Regions from separate parts of the Crossiella sp. CA198 genome, predicted to be linked through region 1. Evidence: riboswitches for the same ligand, from Rfam matches in the RefSeq annotation. Region 1 holds a riboswitch; the other holds the start of a gene.

Region 1 (7,289 bases):
CGGAGTACTGCTCACGGTCCAATTTGTACCCGGGACGACAGCTCAGCGCCGGAATGTCCGGTTCGGGACTCGGTTTGGCGTAGCCCTCGCCCGCGGTGAGGAACACGGTGGTGACCGGCAGCCGCGCCGTGATCGCGCCGGCCAGGTCCGGGTTCATGAACAGGATGTCGTCGTCCTGATGCGCCACCACGTGCAGGTGGTGGCCCCCGAATGCAACGGCCGCGCACGGTCCCCCCGTGCGCGGCCTCCGCAAGCTTTCCCCAGTTGTCACCTGGCCGAATCTAGCTGTCGCCCTCGAGTTCGCCTTCAGTCGCGAGATAAGCCTCGCGCAACGCGTCCAGGGTGGCCGGTTCCGGGCTCTCCCACAGCTTGCGCTCCGCCGCCTCCAGCAACCGTTCGGCGATGCCGTGCAGCGCCCACGGGTTGGCCTCGGTGAGGAACCGGTGGTTCTCCTCGTCCAGCACGTAGCTCTCGGCGAGCTTCTCGTACATCCAGTCCGCGACGACCCCGGTGGTGGCGTCGTAGCCGAAGAGGTAGTCCACGGTGGCGGCCATCTCGAAGGCGCCCTTGTAGCCGTGGCGGCGCATCGCGGACAGCCAGCGCGGGTTGACCACCCTGGCCCGGAAGACCCGGGAGACCTCCTCGTTGAGGGTCCGGGTGCGCACCGCGTCCGGCCGGGTGCTGTCGCCGATGTAGGCGGCGGGGGCCTTGCCGGTGAGCGCGCGGACGGTGGCGACCATGCCCCCGTGGTACTGGAAGTAGTCGTCGGAGTCGGCGATGTCGTGTTCACGGGTGTCCACGTTCTTGGCGGCCACCGCGATCCGCTTGTACGCCGATTCCATATCGCCGCGGGCGGGCTGCCCGTCGAGTTCGCGGCCGTAGGCATAGCCGCCCCAGACCGCGTACACCTCGGCCAGGTCGGCGTCGTCGCGCCAGTTCTTGCTGTCGATCAGCGGCAGCAGCCCGGCCCCGTAGGCGCCCGGCTTGGAGCCGAAGATGCGCATGGTGGCGCGGCGGTCGTCGCCGTGCTCGGCCTTGTCCGCCTCGGCGTGCGCGCGCACGAAGTTCTGCTCGGCCGGTTCGTCCAGGGCGGCGACCAGCCGGACGGCGTCGTCGAGCAGGGCGACCACGTGCGGGAAGGCGTCCCGGAAGAACCCGGAGATGCGCACCGTGACGTCGATCCGCGGGCGGCCCAGCTCGGCCAGGCCGATCACCTCAAGCCCGGTGACCCGGCGAGACTGGTCGTCCCACACCGGCCGCACGCCCAGCAGCGCGAGGACCTCGGCGATGTCGTCCCCCGCGGTGCGCATGGCGCTGGTGCCCCATACGGACAGTCCGACCGAGGGCGGCCATTCGCCGGTGTCCTTGCGGTAGCGGTCCAGCAGCGAGTCGGCCATGGCCTGCCCGGTCTCCCAGGCGAGCCTGCTGGGCACGGCCTTCGGGTCCACGGAGTAGAAGTTGCGGCCGGTGGGCAGCACGTTCACCAGGCCGCGCAACGGTGATCCGCTCGGCCCGGCAGGCACGTAGCCGCCGTCCAGGGCGTGCAGCAGGTGGCCGAGTTCGTCGGTGGTGCGGGCCAGCCGGGGCACCACCTCGGCGGCGGCGAATTCGAGGACCTTGGCGACGTCCTCGTTGTCCTTGTCCAGCACCGAACGCACCACCTCGGTGGCGCTGCCCTGGACCCAGCCGCCCGCGTCCATCGCGGTGACCAGTTCGCGGGCCTTGGCCTCGATCGCGTCGGTGTCGGTGCGGGAGGCGGAGCCGTCCTCGTTGAGCCCCAGGGCTTCCCGGATGCCGGGCAGCGCGGCGACCTGTCCGGCCCACATCTGCCGGGCCTGGATCATGGCCAGCACCAGGTTGATCCGGGCCTCGCCCTCGGGCGCGGCGCCCAGGATGTGCAGGCCGTCCCGGATCTGCACGTCCTTGACCTCGCACAGCCAGCCGTCCACGTGCAGCAGGAAGTCGTCGAACTCCGCGTCGTGCGGCCGGTCGTCCAGGCCCAGGTCGTGGTCGAGTTTGGCGGCCTGGATGAGGGTCCAGATCTGCGCCCGGATGGCCGGGAGTTTGGCCGGGTCCATGGCGGCGATGTTGGCGTGCTCGTCCAGGAGTTGTTCCAGCCGGGCGATGTCGCCGTAGCTGTCCGCGCGGGTCATCGGCGGCACCAGGTGGTCGACCAGGGTGGCGTGCGCCCGGCGCTTGGCCTGGGTGCCCTCGCCGGGGTCGTTGACCAGGAACGGGTAGATCAGCGGGATATCGCCCAGCGCCGCGTCGGTGCCGCAACTGGCGGACATGCCGACGGTCTTGCCGGGCAGCCATTCCAGGTTGCCGTGCTTGCCCACGTGCACCATGGCGTGCGCGCCGAACTCCTGGGCCAGCCAGCGGTAGGCGGCCAGGTAGTGGTGGCTGGGCGGCAGGTCCGGGTCGTGGTAGATGGCGATCGGGTTCTCGCCGAAGCCGCGCGGCGGCTGCACCATGACGACCACGTTGCCCGCGGTCAGCGCCGCGAGGACGATCTCGCCCTCGGGATCCTGGCTACGGTCCACGAACAGTTCGCCGGGCGCCGGACCCCAGTGGCCTTCGAGTTCCGCGCGGAAGTCGGCGGGCAGGGTGTCGTAGAACTCGCGGTACCTGGCGGCGCTGATCCGCACCGGGTTGCCGGAGAGCTGGGTCTCGGTGAGCCAGTTCTCGTCCTGGCCACCGGCGGCGATCAGCGCGTGGATCAGCGCGTCACCGTCCAGCTTGGCCACGCCGGGCAGGGCGCCCTCGCCTTCGGCCGGGCCGATGTCATAACCGTTGTCCCGCAACGCGGCCAGCAGTTTGACCACGCTGGCCGGGGTGTCCAGGCCGACCGCGTTGCCGATCCGGGAGTGCTTGGTCGGGTAGGCCGAGAGCATCAGCGCGATCCGCCGGTCGGCGGCCGGGATGTGCCGCAACTGGGCGTGCTTGACCGCGATCCCGGCGACCCGGGCGGCGCGTTCCGGGTCGGCCACGTACACGGTGAGGCCGTCCGGGTCGATCTCCTTGAAGGAGAACGGGACGGTGATGATCCGGCCGTCGAACTCGGGGATGGCCACCTGGGTCGCGGTGTCCAAAGGGGACAGTCCGTCGTCGTTGGCCGCCCAGCTCTCCCGGCTGGAGGTGAGGCAGAGTCCTTGCAGGATCGGCACATCCAGCGCGGCCAGCGCGCCGACGTCCCAGGCGTCGTCCTCGCCACCGGCGGAGGCGGCGGCCGGTTTGGTGCCCCCGGCGGCCAGCACGGTGACGACCAGGGCATCGGCCTTGCCGAGTTCGGTGAGCAGTGCGGGTTCGGCGGTGCGCAGCGAGGAGCAGAACACCGGCAGCGCCTGGCCGCCCGCGTCCTCGATCGCGCTGCTGAGCGCCTCGACGAAGGCGGTGTTCCCGGCCACGTGGTGGGCCCGGTAGTAGAGCACCGCGACCACCGGTCCGCTGGTGGTGCGGGCGGTGCGCTCCAGCACGCCCCAGGTGGGGGTGGGCTGCGGCGCGGCGAAGCCGAGACCGGTGAGCAGCACGGTGTCGGAGAGGAAGTTGTGCAGTTCGGCCAGGTTGGCCGGGCCGCCGTGCGCGAGGTAGGCGTGCGCCTCGGCGCAGACGCCGCCAGGCACCGTGGACAGCTCCATCAGCTGGGCGTCCGGGGCCTGTTCGCCGCCGAGCACGACGACGGGCCGGGGTCCGGCGAGCAGCCAGTCCAGGCCCTCTTCCCACATCCGGCGGCCGCCGAGGATGCGCACCACGACCAGGTCCACGCCCTCGACCAGGGCGGGCAGGTCGTCCACGAGCAGCCGGGCCGGGTTGCCGAGCCGGTAATCGGCCTCGCCGGCGCGGGCGGAGAGCAGGTCGGTGTCAGAGGTCGACAGCAGCAGGATCACGCGTGGCTCCACATCCCTCGGGGTCCGCGCCCCATGACGGTCGGGGACGGTGAGCGGAGTGTCTGGCTCCCGGGCTCGCACCCGGTGACAGTGGCGGGACCGCGCCGGACTCACACCGGCTTCCTCCGTGGTTCACCGTTCGAGGCGACCCTACCTGCCGCGTAGCATCCCGCGGGTGCCCGCTTCGCCACATCGCCAGCGCCCGGACGCCTGTCCCGGCGCGATCGAGGTGCACCCGGCGGCCGATGGCGGCCTGGCCCGGGTCCGGGTATCGGGCGGCACGCTCTCCAGGGCGCGGCTGGCGGTGCTGCGAACGGCCGCGATCGAGCTGGGCGACGGGTCGCTTGAGCTGACCTCGCGGGCGAATGTGCAGCTCAGAGGACTGGCGGCCGGGGCTGAGGTCGAGTTGGGGGCGCGGCTGGCCGAGGCCGGGCTGCTGCCCTCGCTGACCCATGAGCGGATGCGGAACATCGTGGCCGCGCCGCTGGCGGACAACCAGGACCTGGTGGACGCGATCGACGCCGCGTTGTGTTCGCGGCCGGAACTGGCCGGGTTGCCGGGGCGGTTCCTGGTGGCCGTGGACGACGGCGGCGTGGTGAGCGGGCTGGGTGCGGATATCGGCCTGGACCTGGTTGGCTCTTCCTGGGCGTTGTCGCTGGCCGGGGCCGATTCAGGGCTGCGGGTGGCCGACCCGGTGGACGCGGTGCTGCGGGCGGCCCTGGAATTCCTGGCGCTGCGGGCCGAGCACGGCGGCACGGCCTGGCGACTGGCCGAGATCGACGGCGGTGTCGCGGAGATCACTCGACGGCTGGGCGGACCGGTGTCCACGGAGCGGCTGGCGGTGCGCGGATCAGTGCCGCTGCCCCCCGGCCCGCTGCCGGACGGGCGCCTGGTCGTGGGCGCGCCGCTGGGGCGGTTGGACCCGGACCAGTCCGGCGCCCTGCTCGCGGTGGAGCAGGTTCGGCTCACACCGTGGCGCGGTCTGGTGCTGCCGCGGACGATCACCTTGGGGCACGGGCTGATCACCGATCCGGACTCACCCTGGCACGCGGTCACCGCCTGCACCGGCCGCCCCGGCTGCGCCAAATCCCTGGCCGATGTGCGCGCCGACGCCGTGCGCCACCTCGGGTTGCCCGGCGGGCCGGTGCACTGGTCGGGCTGCTCCCGGCGATGCGGACGGCCGCGCGGCGCGATCGACGTGCTGGCCACCGCGGACGGCTACCTGATCGACGGACAACCGCACGAGGACACGGCCGCGGCGATCGACGCGGCCCGGAGGAAGCAGCAGTGACCGAGTACATCAAGGACGGCAAGGAGATCTACCGCCGCTCCTTCGCCACCATCCGCGCCGAGGCCGACCTGGCCGGACTGCCCCCGGATGTGGCCCGGGTGGCGGTGCGGATGATCCACGCCTGCGGCATGGTCGACCTGGTGGCCGATATCGGCCACTCCCCCGGCGTGGTGGCCTCGGCCCGCGCCGCGCTGGAGGCCGGGGCGCCGATCCTGTGTGACGCCACCATGGTCGCGGCCGGGGTGACCCGCCGTCGCCTGCCCGCGGACAACGAGGTGCTGTGCTTCCTGGGTGATCCGCGGGTGCCGGAACTGGCCGCGTCGATGGGCAACACGCGCAGTGTGGCGGCCCTGGAACTGTTGCGGGACAAGCTCGGCGGCGCGGTGGTGGCGATCGGCAACGCGCCGACCGCGCTGTTCCACCTGCTGGAGATGATCGCCGGTGGCGCGCCAAAGCCCGCCGCGGTGCTGGGCATCCCGGTGGGGTTCATCGGCGCGGCCGAATCGAAGGAAGCCCTGGCCGCCAACGGTCTGGGCCTGGAATACCTGGTGGTGCGGGGCAGGCGGGGCGGCAGCGCGATGACCGCCGCCGCGATCAACGCGATTGCGAGTGACGAAGAGTGAGTGATCTGGGACGGCTGTACGGCGTCGGGCTCGGCCCCGGCGATCCGGAGCTGGTGACGGTCAAGGCGGCCCGGCTGATCGGCGCGGCGGACGTGGTGGTCTTCCACAGCGCGCGGCACGGGCGCAGCATCGCCCGCGGCATCGCCGAGCCCTACCTGCGGCCCGGCCAGATCGAGGAACAGCTGATCTACCCGGTGACCACCGAGGACAGCGAGGACTATCAGGGTCAGATCGACCAGTTCTACGCCGAGAGCGCCGAACGCCTGGCCGCGCACCTCTCCGCCGGACGCGACGTCGTGGTGCTCGCCGCCGGGGACCCGTTCTTCTACGGCTCCTACATGCACATGCACAAACGGCTCGCGCACCGGTTCCCGACCGAGGTGGTGCCCGGGGTGACCTCGGTCAGCGGCGCCGCCGCCGTGCTCGGCCGCCCCCTGGTCGAACGCGACGAGGTGCTCACCGTCCTCCCCGGCACGCTGCCGCAGGAGGAGCTGGCCGAATGGCTGGCCACCACCGACTCGGCCGCGATCATGAAGCTGGGCCGCACCTTCACCTCGGTACGCGAGGCCCTGCACGCGGCAGGCCGCCTGGACGACGCCTGGTACGTGGAACGGGCCACCACCGGCCGCCAGCGGGTCGCGCCACTGTCCGAAGTGGACCCCGAAGGCGTCCCCTACTTCTCCCTGGCCCTGCTGCCCAGCCAGGCCCACAGCACCATCGACTCCACCCCCGCCGAGTCCGCCACGGGACCGGGTGAGGTGGTCGTGGTCGGCCTCGGCCCCGCCGGGCGCGAATGGCTGACCCCCCAAGCACAGGACGCGCTCGCCACCGCCGACGAACTCGTCGGCTACGGCCCCTACCTGGACCGGATCCCGCCCAACCCGCGTCAGCGCCGCCACCCCTCGGACAACCGGGTGGAGGCCGAACGCGCCGCCTTCGCCCTGGACCTGGCCAAATCCGGCTCCCGGGTCGCGGTCATCTCCTCCGGCGACCCCGGCGTCTTCGCGATGGCCAGCGCCGTCCTGGAAGTCGCGGGCGAAGACCAGTTCGCCGAAGTCCCGGTGCGAGTGCTCCCCGGCCTTACCGCCGCCCACGCGGTGGCCAGCCGGGTCGGCGCGCCACTGGGCCACGACTACTGCGTGCTCTCCCTCTCCGACCGCCTCAAGCCGTGGGAGATCATCGAGGCCCGCCTGGCCGCCGCGGCGAGCGCGGACCTGGTGATCGCGATCTACAACCCGGCCTCGCGCACCCGAACCTGGCAGGTCGAATCAGCCAGGAAAACCCTGCTGACCCACCGCTCCCCCGACACCCCCGTGGTGATCGGCCGCGACGTCGGCGGCCCCGAAGAATCAATCCGCGTGGTCCGCCTCGCCGACCTCGATCCGTCCACTGTGGATATGCGCTGCCTACTGCTGATCGGCTCCTCCACCACCAGATTCCGCACCGGCCCATCCGGCGAACCAGTGGTCTTCACCCCACGCCGCTACC
Region 2 (7,289 bases), on a different contig from region 1:
GCGTGCCCGGGGCAGGGCCGGTGAAGCGAGCGGGTTTCAGCCGACCGTCACCGGGTGCCGCACCACCGCGCCGAAGAGGTAGCCGAACCGGTTGAACGGCACCTCCCTCGGCTGGGTCGCGCCAGTGCTGTCGGTGGCCTCGGCCAGCAGCGTGTACGGGCCCGGCCGCTCCGGCCGCCAGGCGAAGGTCCACGGCAGCCACGCCTGGTCCCGGCTCAGGCGACGGGGGTGGGCGGGTCGCCAGCTCGCGCCGCCGTCGGTGCTGATCCGGACCCCGCGCACTCGCCCTGCGCCCGACCAGGACCGCCCGGTCAGCAGGCGCGTCCGCCCCACGGCCAGCCGGGCCTCGCGCGGCAGCTCGAAGGCGCTCTTGGTGACCTGGCTGGTCAGCGGCGCGCTGCCCTCCTGCGGGTAGCTCGGGCCGAACAGGCGGTAGAACTGAGTGTTCCACGGCGAGAACAGCGGCCGGTCCGCCACCTCGATCTCGCCAACCCACTTGATGCTGGAGATCCCGGTCCAGTTCGGCACGATCAGCCGCACCGGGAATCCATGGTCGGGCGGCAGCGGTTCGCCGTTCATCTCATACGCCAGCAGGGTGTCCCGCAGCGCCTTGGCCACCGGCAGCGGCCTGCGCACCCGGCCCAGGTTGACCTGCCCGTCCACGAACTCCGGGTCCAGGCCGCTGGGCAGCACGTCCACCGCGGCCCCGGTCAGCCCGGCCCGCTCCAGCACCGTGGCCAGCCGCACACCGCGCCAGCGGGCCACGCCGACCCCGCCCAGCGTCCACGGGGTGCCGGGGGCCGGAGTGCCCTGCTGGGAGCCGTAGAAGCTGCGGCCGTTGCCCGCGCACTCGACGAAAGCGGTGCTCGACTCGGCGGGCATGCCGAGCAGGTCCTCGTAGCTGAACTCGACCGCCCGGTCCCGGCCCGGCGCGCCGTGCAGGCCGGTGCCGAACAGCCGCAGCCGCCAGCTGCGCGCGTCGATCAGCGGGGTGCCGGTGTGGTTGCGCACGAAGAACCGGTCGGTGGGCACCAGATGGCCCTGGCCACGCATGGCTTCCCAGCGCATCTCGGCGTTGGTGCCGTGCGGGATGAACAGCTCGGGCGGCAACGGTTTGACGATGGTGGCCGGGCGATCGGCCGCGGTGGCCAGCGGTCCGGCGGTCGCGGACAACGCCGCGGCGGCCCCCAGACCGGCGGTCAACCGGAGCAGTCCGCGGCGGGACAGACCCGCCAGCCGCTGCCGGTCGTAGGCCGTCTCATCCGTCAGGTCGCGATAGGACATTGGGCCAGTATTGGCTGGTCCAGGGCCTGAAAAGGCTAGTTGCCCCGAGGGCCACCCCATCGAGCCGACTCCGGGGAGAACTGCGAGATCCGTTGTGACGGACAATCGGTGCACTGGGACGGCGAGGAACGGGGTACGGGTGCGGCGGGTGGTCGAGGTGGTCGGCATCGGGGCGGGCGATCCCGGGCAGATCACGGTGGAGGCGGTGGACGCGCTGCGGCGCGCCAATGTGGTGTTCTTCCTGGACAAGGCCGGGCAGGCGCGCGAACTCTCGGACCTGCGCCAGGTCATCCTGGACACGCACGTGCCCGGCGGCGGGTACCGGGTGGCGCGGGTGGACGATCCGCAACGGCGACGCGACTACGACGGTTACGTCGAAGCGGTGGCGGACTGGCGGGCGCGGCGGGTCGAGCTGTGCGCCCGGATGATCGCCGAGCACCTCGGTCCCGAGCAGACCGGGGCGTTCCTGGTCTGGGGCGATCCCGCGCTCTACGACAGCATCATCGCGGTGGTCGAGGGCGTGCTGGCCGGCGGCGCGGACTTCGAGGTGCGGGTGCGGCCCGGCATCAGCAGCCTGTCCGCGCTGGCCGCCCGGCACCGGATCACCTTCAACCAGATCGCCGGTGCGGTGCAGATCACCACCGGACGGCGGCTGGCCGCGGGCTGGCCCGAGGGCGTCGACGACGTGCTGGTGATGCTGGACGCGGGCAACACCTTCCTGAAACACCTGGACGAACCGGGTGCCACCATCCACTGGGGCGCCTACGTGGGCACCGCGGACGAGATCCTGATCGCCGGGCCGCTGGCCGAGGTCGCCGAACAGATCGTGGCCAGCAGGCAACGCGCCCGCGACGCCAAGGGGTGGATCATGGACTCCTACCTGCTGCGCCGTCCTGCCGGTGGGTCGTAAGGAAAATCCCAGATCCTGAGCGAGGCTCCCGCGGTGCGCTACGCTCGCGTGGCTGGTGGTTCGCCCGGCCGTGGAACGGCTTGGCGAGGCAAGAGGGAACCCGGTGTGAATCCGGGACTGCCCCGCAGCGGTGAACGGGAACGAAAGCCGTCATCAAGCACTGCGCGCGAGCGTGGGAAGCGACGGCCGGTAGGAGCGAGCACGGCGCCCGTGAGTCCGAAGACCTGCCACTGGTCCGTGAGCCCGCCGGGTTCACGGTGGTCCGGAAGCCTCTCGGGTGGGCTTGTGCGGACGCGGCTTCGTGCCGCCCGCCGGCGTGCCCTGGGACCAATCCGGACTCCCGCACGCTCGCGAGGAGAGAGCTTGTGACCAGCGGTATCGGCGCCACCGTCCTGGGCTATCCGCGGATCGGTCCGCGCCGGGAACTCAAGCGCGCGGTGGAGCAGTACTGGGCGGGCCGCATCGGCCGGGACGCCCTGCTCGCCACCGCCAAGGAGTTGCGCACCTCCACCTGGCTGGAACTGCACGACGCGGGACTGGACTCGGTCCCCTCCAACACGTTCTCCTACTACGACCAGGTGCTGGACACCGCGGCCCTGGTCGGCGCGGTCCCGGCACGCTTCCGCCAGGACCACGACCTGGACACCTACTTCGCCGCCGCGCGGGGCACCGACGAGGTGCCGCCGCTGGAGATGACGAAGTGGTTCGACACCAACTACCACTACCTGGTGCCCGAGATCGACCAGGACACCGTGTTCTTCCTGGCAGGCGGCAAGCCGATCGAGGAGTACCGGGAGGCCAGGGCGCTGGGCGTGGACACCCGCCCGGTGCTGCTCGGCCCGGTCACCTTCCTGTTGCTGGCCAAGGGCGCTGACCCACTGGCCCGGCTGGACGACCTCCTTGCCGTCTACGTCGAGCTGCTCGGCGCACTGGCCACCGAGGGGGTGTCCTGGGTGCAGTTCGACGAACCCGCCTTCGCCGCGGACCGCACCGAGGAGGAGCTGGCCGCGCTCGGCCGCGCCTACGACCGCCTCGCCGCGGTGCCGAACCGGCCGAAGCTGCTGGTCACCGGCTGCTACGGGTCACTCGGCCCGGCACTGCCGGTGCTGGCCGGGAGCGCTGTCGAGGCCATCGCGGTCGACCTGGTGGCCGGGAGCACCGAGGGCATCGCCAGCGTGCCTGCGCTGCGGGACAAGACCCTGGTCGCCGGGGTGATCGACGGCCGCAACGTGTGGCGCGCGGACCTGCGCCAGGCGCTGGCCAAGGCGGTCTCCCTGGCAGGCGCCGCCAAGGAGGTCGTGGTCGGCACCTCGTCCACGCTGCTGCACGTGCCCTATGACCTGGACGCCGAGACCGGTCTGGCGCCCGAGGTCCGCTCGCGGCTGGCCTTCGCCCGGCAGAAGGTGCGCGAGGTCGTGCTGCTGGGCCGGGCACTGCGCGAGGGCGCCACCGGCGAGTGGGCGGAGCAGGCCGTGCAGGCCACCGCCGAGCCGCGGCGCGACGACGCGGTGCGCGCCAAGGTGGCGGCCCTGCGGCCCGCGGACCGCCTGCGCGCGCCCTACGCCGAGCGCGCGGCCGCCCAGGACGCGTTGCTGGGCCTGCCCCCGCTGGCCACCACCACCATTGGTTCCTTCCCACAGACCGGCGAGATCCGCACCGCGCGGGCCGGCCTGCGCACCGGGGACCTCACCCAGGCGCAGTACGAGGAGCGGATGCGCGCCGAGATCGCCAGGGTGATCAAGCTCCAGGAGGACATCGGCCTGGACGTGCTGGTGCACGGTGAGCCCGAGCGCAACGACATGGTGCAGTACTTCGCCGAGCACCTGGACGGCTTCGCCACCACCGAACTCGGCTGGGTGCAGTCCTACGGCTCGCGCTGCGTGCGGCCGCCGATCATCCACGGCGACGTCACCCGGCCCAGGCCGATCACCGTGGACTGGGCCAGCTACGCCCAGTCGCTGACCGGCAAGCCGGTCAAGGGCATGCTGACCGGCCCGGTGACCATCCTGGCCTGGTCCTTCGTCCGCGACGACCAGCCGCTGGGCCAGACCGCCGACCAGGTGGCGCTGGCCCTGCGGGAGGAGATCGCCGACCTGGAGGCCGCGGGCATCCGGATCATCCAGGTCGACGAGCCCGCGCTGCGCGAACTGCTGCCACTGCACGCGGCCGACCAGCCGGAGTACCTGGAGTGGTCGGTGGGCTCCTTCCAGCTCGCGGTCGCCGGGGCCGCGGTGGGCACCCAGATCCACACCCACCTGTGCTACTCGGAGTTCAGCGAGGTCATCGACGCCATCGACGGTCTCGGCGCGGACGTGACCACCATCGAGGCCGCCCGGTCCAAGATGGAGGTGCTGGAAGACCTGCGCGCCACCGGTTTCAGCCGCGGCGTCGGTCCGGGCGTCTACGACATCCACTCCCCGCGGGTGCCCAGCCAGGACGAGGTCATCGACCTGGTCGCCGCCGCGGCCGCCGCGGTGCCGCCCAAGCGGCTGTGGATCAACCCGGACTGCGGGCTGAAGACCCGCGGTTACGCCGAGGTCGAGCCCGCCCTGCGGCACCTGGTCACCGCGGCCCGCAAGGTCCGCGAAACCCTGGGCTGATAACGAGAAACGCGGGTGGTGCGCGGGGGAGACATCCCGCGCACCACCCGCGAACCCGCCCGATCCCTAGACGGGCGGGTGATCAAGCACGACCACGCCGTCGTGGTCGCTGACCAGGAAATCGCCAGGGCGGAAGGTGATCCCGCCGAACTCCACCGGCACGTCCACCGCCCCGGCCCCGGTTTTGGCGCTGCGCCTGGGATTCGTGCCGAGCGCCTTGATCCCGAGGTCCAGGGTGCGCAGCGCCGCGGCGTCCCGGACCGCGCCGTGCACGACCAGGCCGCGCCAGCCGTTGCGCCGGGCCAGTTCCGCGATCAGGTCGCCGACCAGCGCGGTGTGCAGCGACCCGCCACCGTCGACCACCAGCACCCGGCCCTGTCCCGGTTCCGACAGCACCGCCTTGAGCAAGGCGTTGTCCTGCAGACAGGAGACCGTGCGGACCGGTCCGGCGAAGACCAGCCTGCCGCCGAACTGGCGCAACTGGGTGTCGCAGCTGCGCACCGCGTCGCCTTCCCGGTCGGCCAGATCGGCGGTGGCCCACCGCGTGGTCGCGGTGGTCATGACGCGCGCACGGCCAGGTGAGCAGCGTAGGCCGTGGTGGTGAAGAACGACGGTGGCCGCTCGGCCAGCGCGTTCGCGGTGAACAAGGCACGCACCGCGTCCCGGCGTTCCGGCCGGATCTCCAGCAATTCCTTGTCCAGCATGGCCTGCACCAATTCCTCGCTGACCATCCCGCCCTCGGCCAGCGGGGTGATGTGGTACAGCCACTGCCACACCTGGCAGCGGGCGATCTCGGCGGTGGCCGCGTCCTCCATCAGGCCGCCGATCGAGGCCGCCCCTGTCCCGTCCAGCCAGGCCTGGAAGTACTGCGCCGCAACGGAGATGTTGCCGCGCAACCCGGCCTCGGTGACCCGGCCGGGCGTGTGGTCCACGGCCAGCAACTCGGTCGCGGTGACTGTGACGTCCGGGCGCTGGCGGTCCAGCTGGTCGGGTTGGGTGAACGCGGCCGCGCACACCGGGACCAGGCCGGGGTGGGCCACCCAGGAGCCGTCGAAGCCGTCCCCTGCCTCACGTTCCTTGTCCTCACGCACTTTTTCCAGGACCACGGTGTTGGATTCGGCGTCCCGGCTGGGGATGAACGCGGCCATGCCGCCGATGGCGTGCGCGCCGCGCTGGTGGCAGGTGCGCACCAGCAGTTCGGTGTAGGCACGCATGAACGGCACCGTCATGCTCACCTGGCCGCGGTCGGGCAGCACGAACTCCGGGCGGTGGCCGAAGTTCTTGATGACACTGAAGATGTAGTCCCAGCGGCCCGCGTTGAGCCCGGCGCTGTGCTCGCGCAGTTCGTAGAGGATCTCTTCCATCTCGAAGGCGGCGGTGCTGGTCTCGATCAGCACGGTGGCCCGGATGGTGCCTTGCGGGATGCCGAGTTCCCGTTGGGCGTAGGTGAAAACGTCGTTCCACAGCCGGGCTTCGAGGTGGTTCTCCAGCTTGGGCAGGTAGAAGTACGGCCCGTGCCCGCGCTCGATCTGCCGCTGGCCGCAGTGGAAGAGGTAGAGGCCGAAGTCGAGCAGACTGGCCGAGATCGGCCTGCCCTCCACCACCACGTGCTTGTCCACCAGGTGCCAGCCGCGCGGCCGCACCACGATGGTGGCCACTTCCTCGCCGAGTGCGTAGTGCTTGCCGCCCTCGGCGGTGAAGTCGATCCGCCGCTCGATCGCGTCGATCAGGTTCAGCTGGCCCGTCACGATGTTGGACCAGGTGGGTGCGGTGGCGTCCTCGAAATCGGCCATCCACACCTTCGCGCCGGAGTTGAGCGCGTTGATCGCCATCTTGCGCTCCGGCGGCCCGGTGATCTCCACCCGGCGGTCGCGCAGGCCCGGCGCGGGCGGGGCCACCCGCCACGTCGGATCCTCGCGGATGGCCCGGGTCTCCGGCAGGAAGTCGGGCAGCCCGCCCTCGGCGAAGAACTCCCGCCGTTCCCGCCGCGCGGCGAGCAGTTCGGCGCGGCGGCCGGCGAACCGGTCGTCCAGCCGCACCACGAACTCGATCGCCTCCGGTGTCAGGACCTCCTCGAACCGCTCGCCGCGCGGGCCGGTGAGCTGGACTCTGCTGGGCACGATGCCTCCTCTGCGGTCGCTGGGACGGGGACTCAGGCGAACTGGGCGGCTTCGGTGGACTCGGCCAGCGCGGTGGTCGAGGCCGCCGGGTTGATCGCGGTGCTGACCAGGTCGAAGTAGCCGGTGCCGACCTCGCGCTGGTGCTTGGTCGCGGTGTAGCCCTCGGCCTCGGCGGCGAACTCGCGCTCCTGCAGCTCCACGTAGGCGGTCATGCCGGTGGCCGCGTACCCCTTGGCCAGGTCGAACATGGAGTGGTTGAGCGCGTGGAAGCCGGCCAGGGTGATGAACTGGAACTTGAAGCCCATGTGCCCGAGTTCGCGCTGGAACTTGGCGATGGTGGCGTCGTCCAGGTGCCGCCGCCAGTTGAACGAGGGC

What was found. Region 1 has a riboswitch for cobalamin ahead of cobN (cobaltochelatase subunit CobN). Riboswitches for the same ligand answer to the same signal wherever they lie in the genome.
Region 2: linked by a shared signal. The riboswitch ahead of metE (5-methyltetrahydropteroyltriglutamate--homocysteine S-methyltransferase) and the one ahead of cobN (cobaltochelatase subunit CobN) in region 1 are both predicted to bind cobalamin.

The regions. Positions count from the first base shown of each region.
Region 1 covers NZ_JBQJIM010000043.1:864-8,152, reverse strand. Annotated here, with positions in the region: gene ACTOWY_RS41740 (PIG-L family deacetylase) at 1-190, opposite strand, end outside; gene cobN (cobaltochelatase subunit CobN) at 282-3,887, opposite strand; cobalamin riboswitch at 3,923-4,056, opposite strand; gene ACTOWY_RS41730 (hypothetical protein) at 4,063-5,178, shown strand; gene ACTOWY_RS41725 (precorrin-8X methylmutase) at 5,175-5,801, shown strand; gene ACTOWY_RS41720 (precorrin-2 C(20)-methyltransferase) at 5,798-7,289, shown strand, end outside; gene ACTOWY_RS41715 (cobalt-precorrin-6A reductase) at 7,272-7,289, opposite strand, start outside.
Region 2 covers NZ_JBQJIM010000023.1:162,288-169,576, reverse strand. Annotated here, with positions in the region: gene ACTOWY_RS33390 (sulfite oxidase) at 37-1,284, opposite strand; gene cobF (precorrin-6A synthase (deacetylating)) at 1,424-2,194, shown strand; cobalamin riboswitch at 2,234-2,440, shown strand; gene metE (5-methyltetrahydropteroyltriglutamate--homocysteine S-methyltransferase) at 2,560-4,794, shown strand; gene rraA (ribonuclease E activity regulator RraA) at 4,861-5,355, opposite strand; gene aceB (malate synthase A) at 5,352-6,914, opposite strand; gene aceA (isocitrate lyase) at 6,947-7,289, opposite strand, start outside.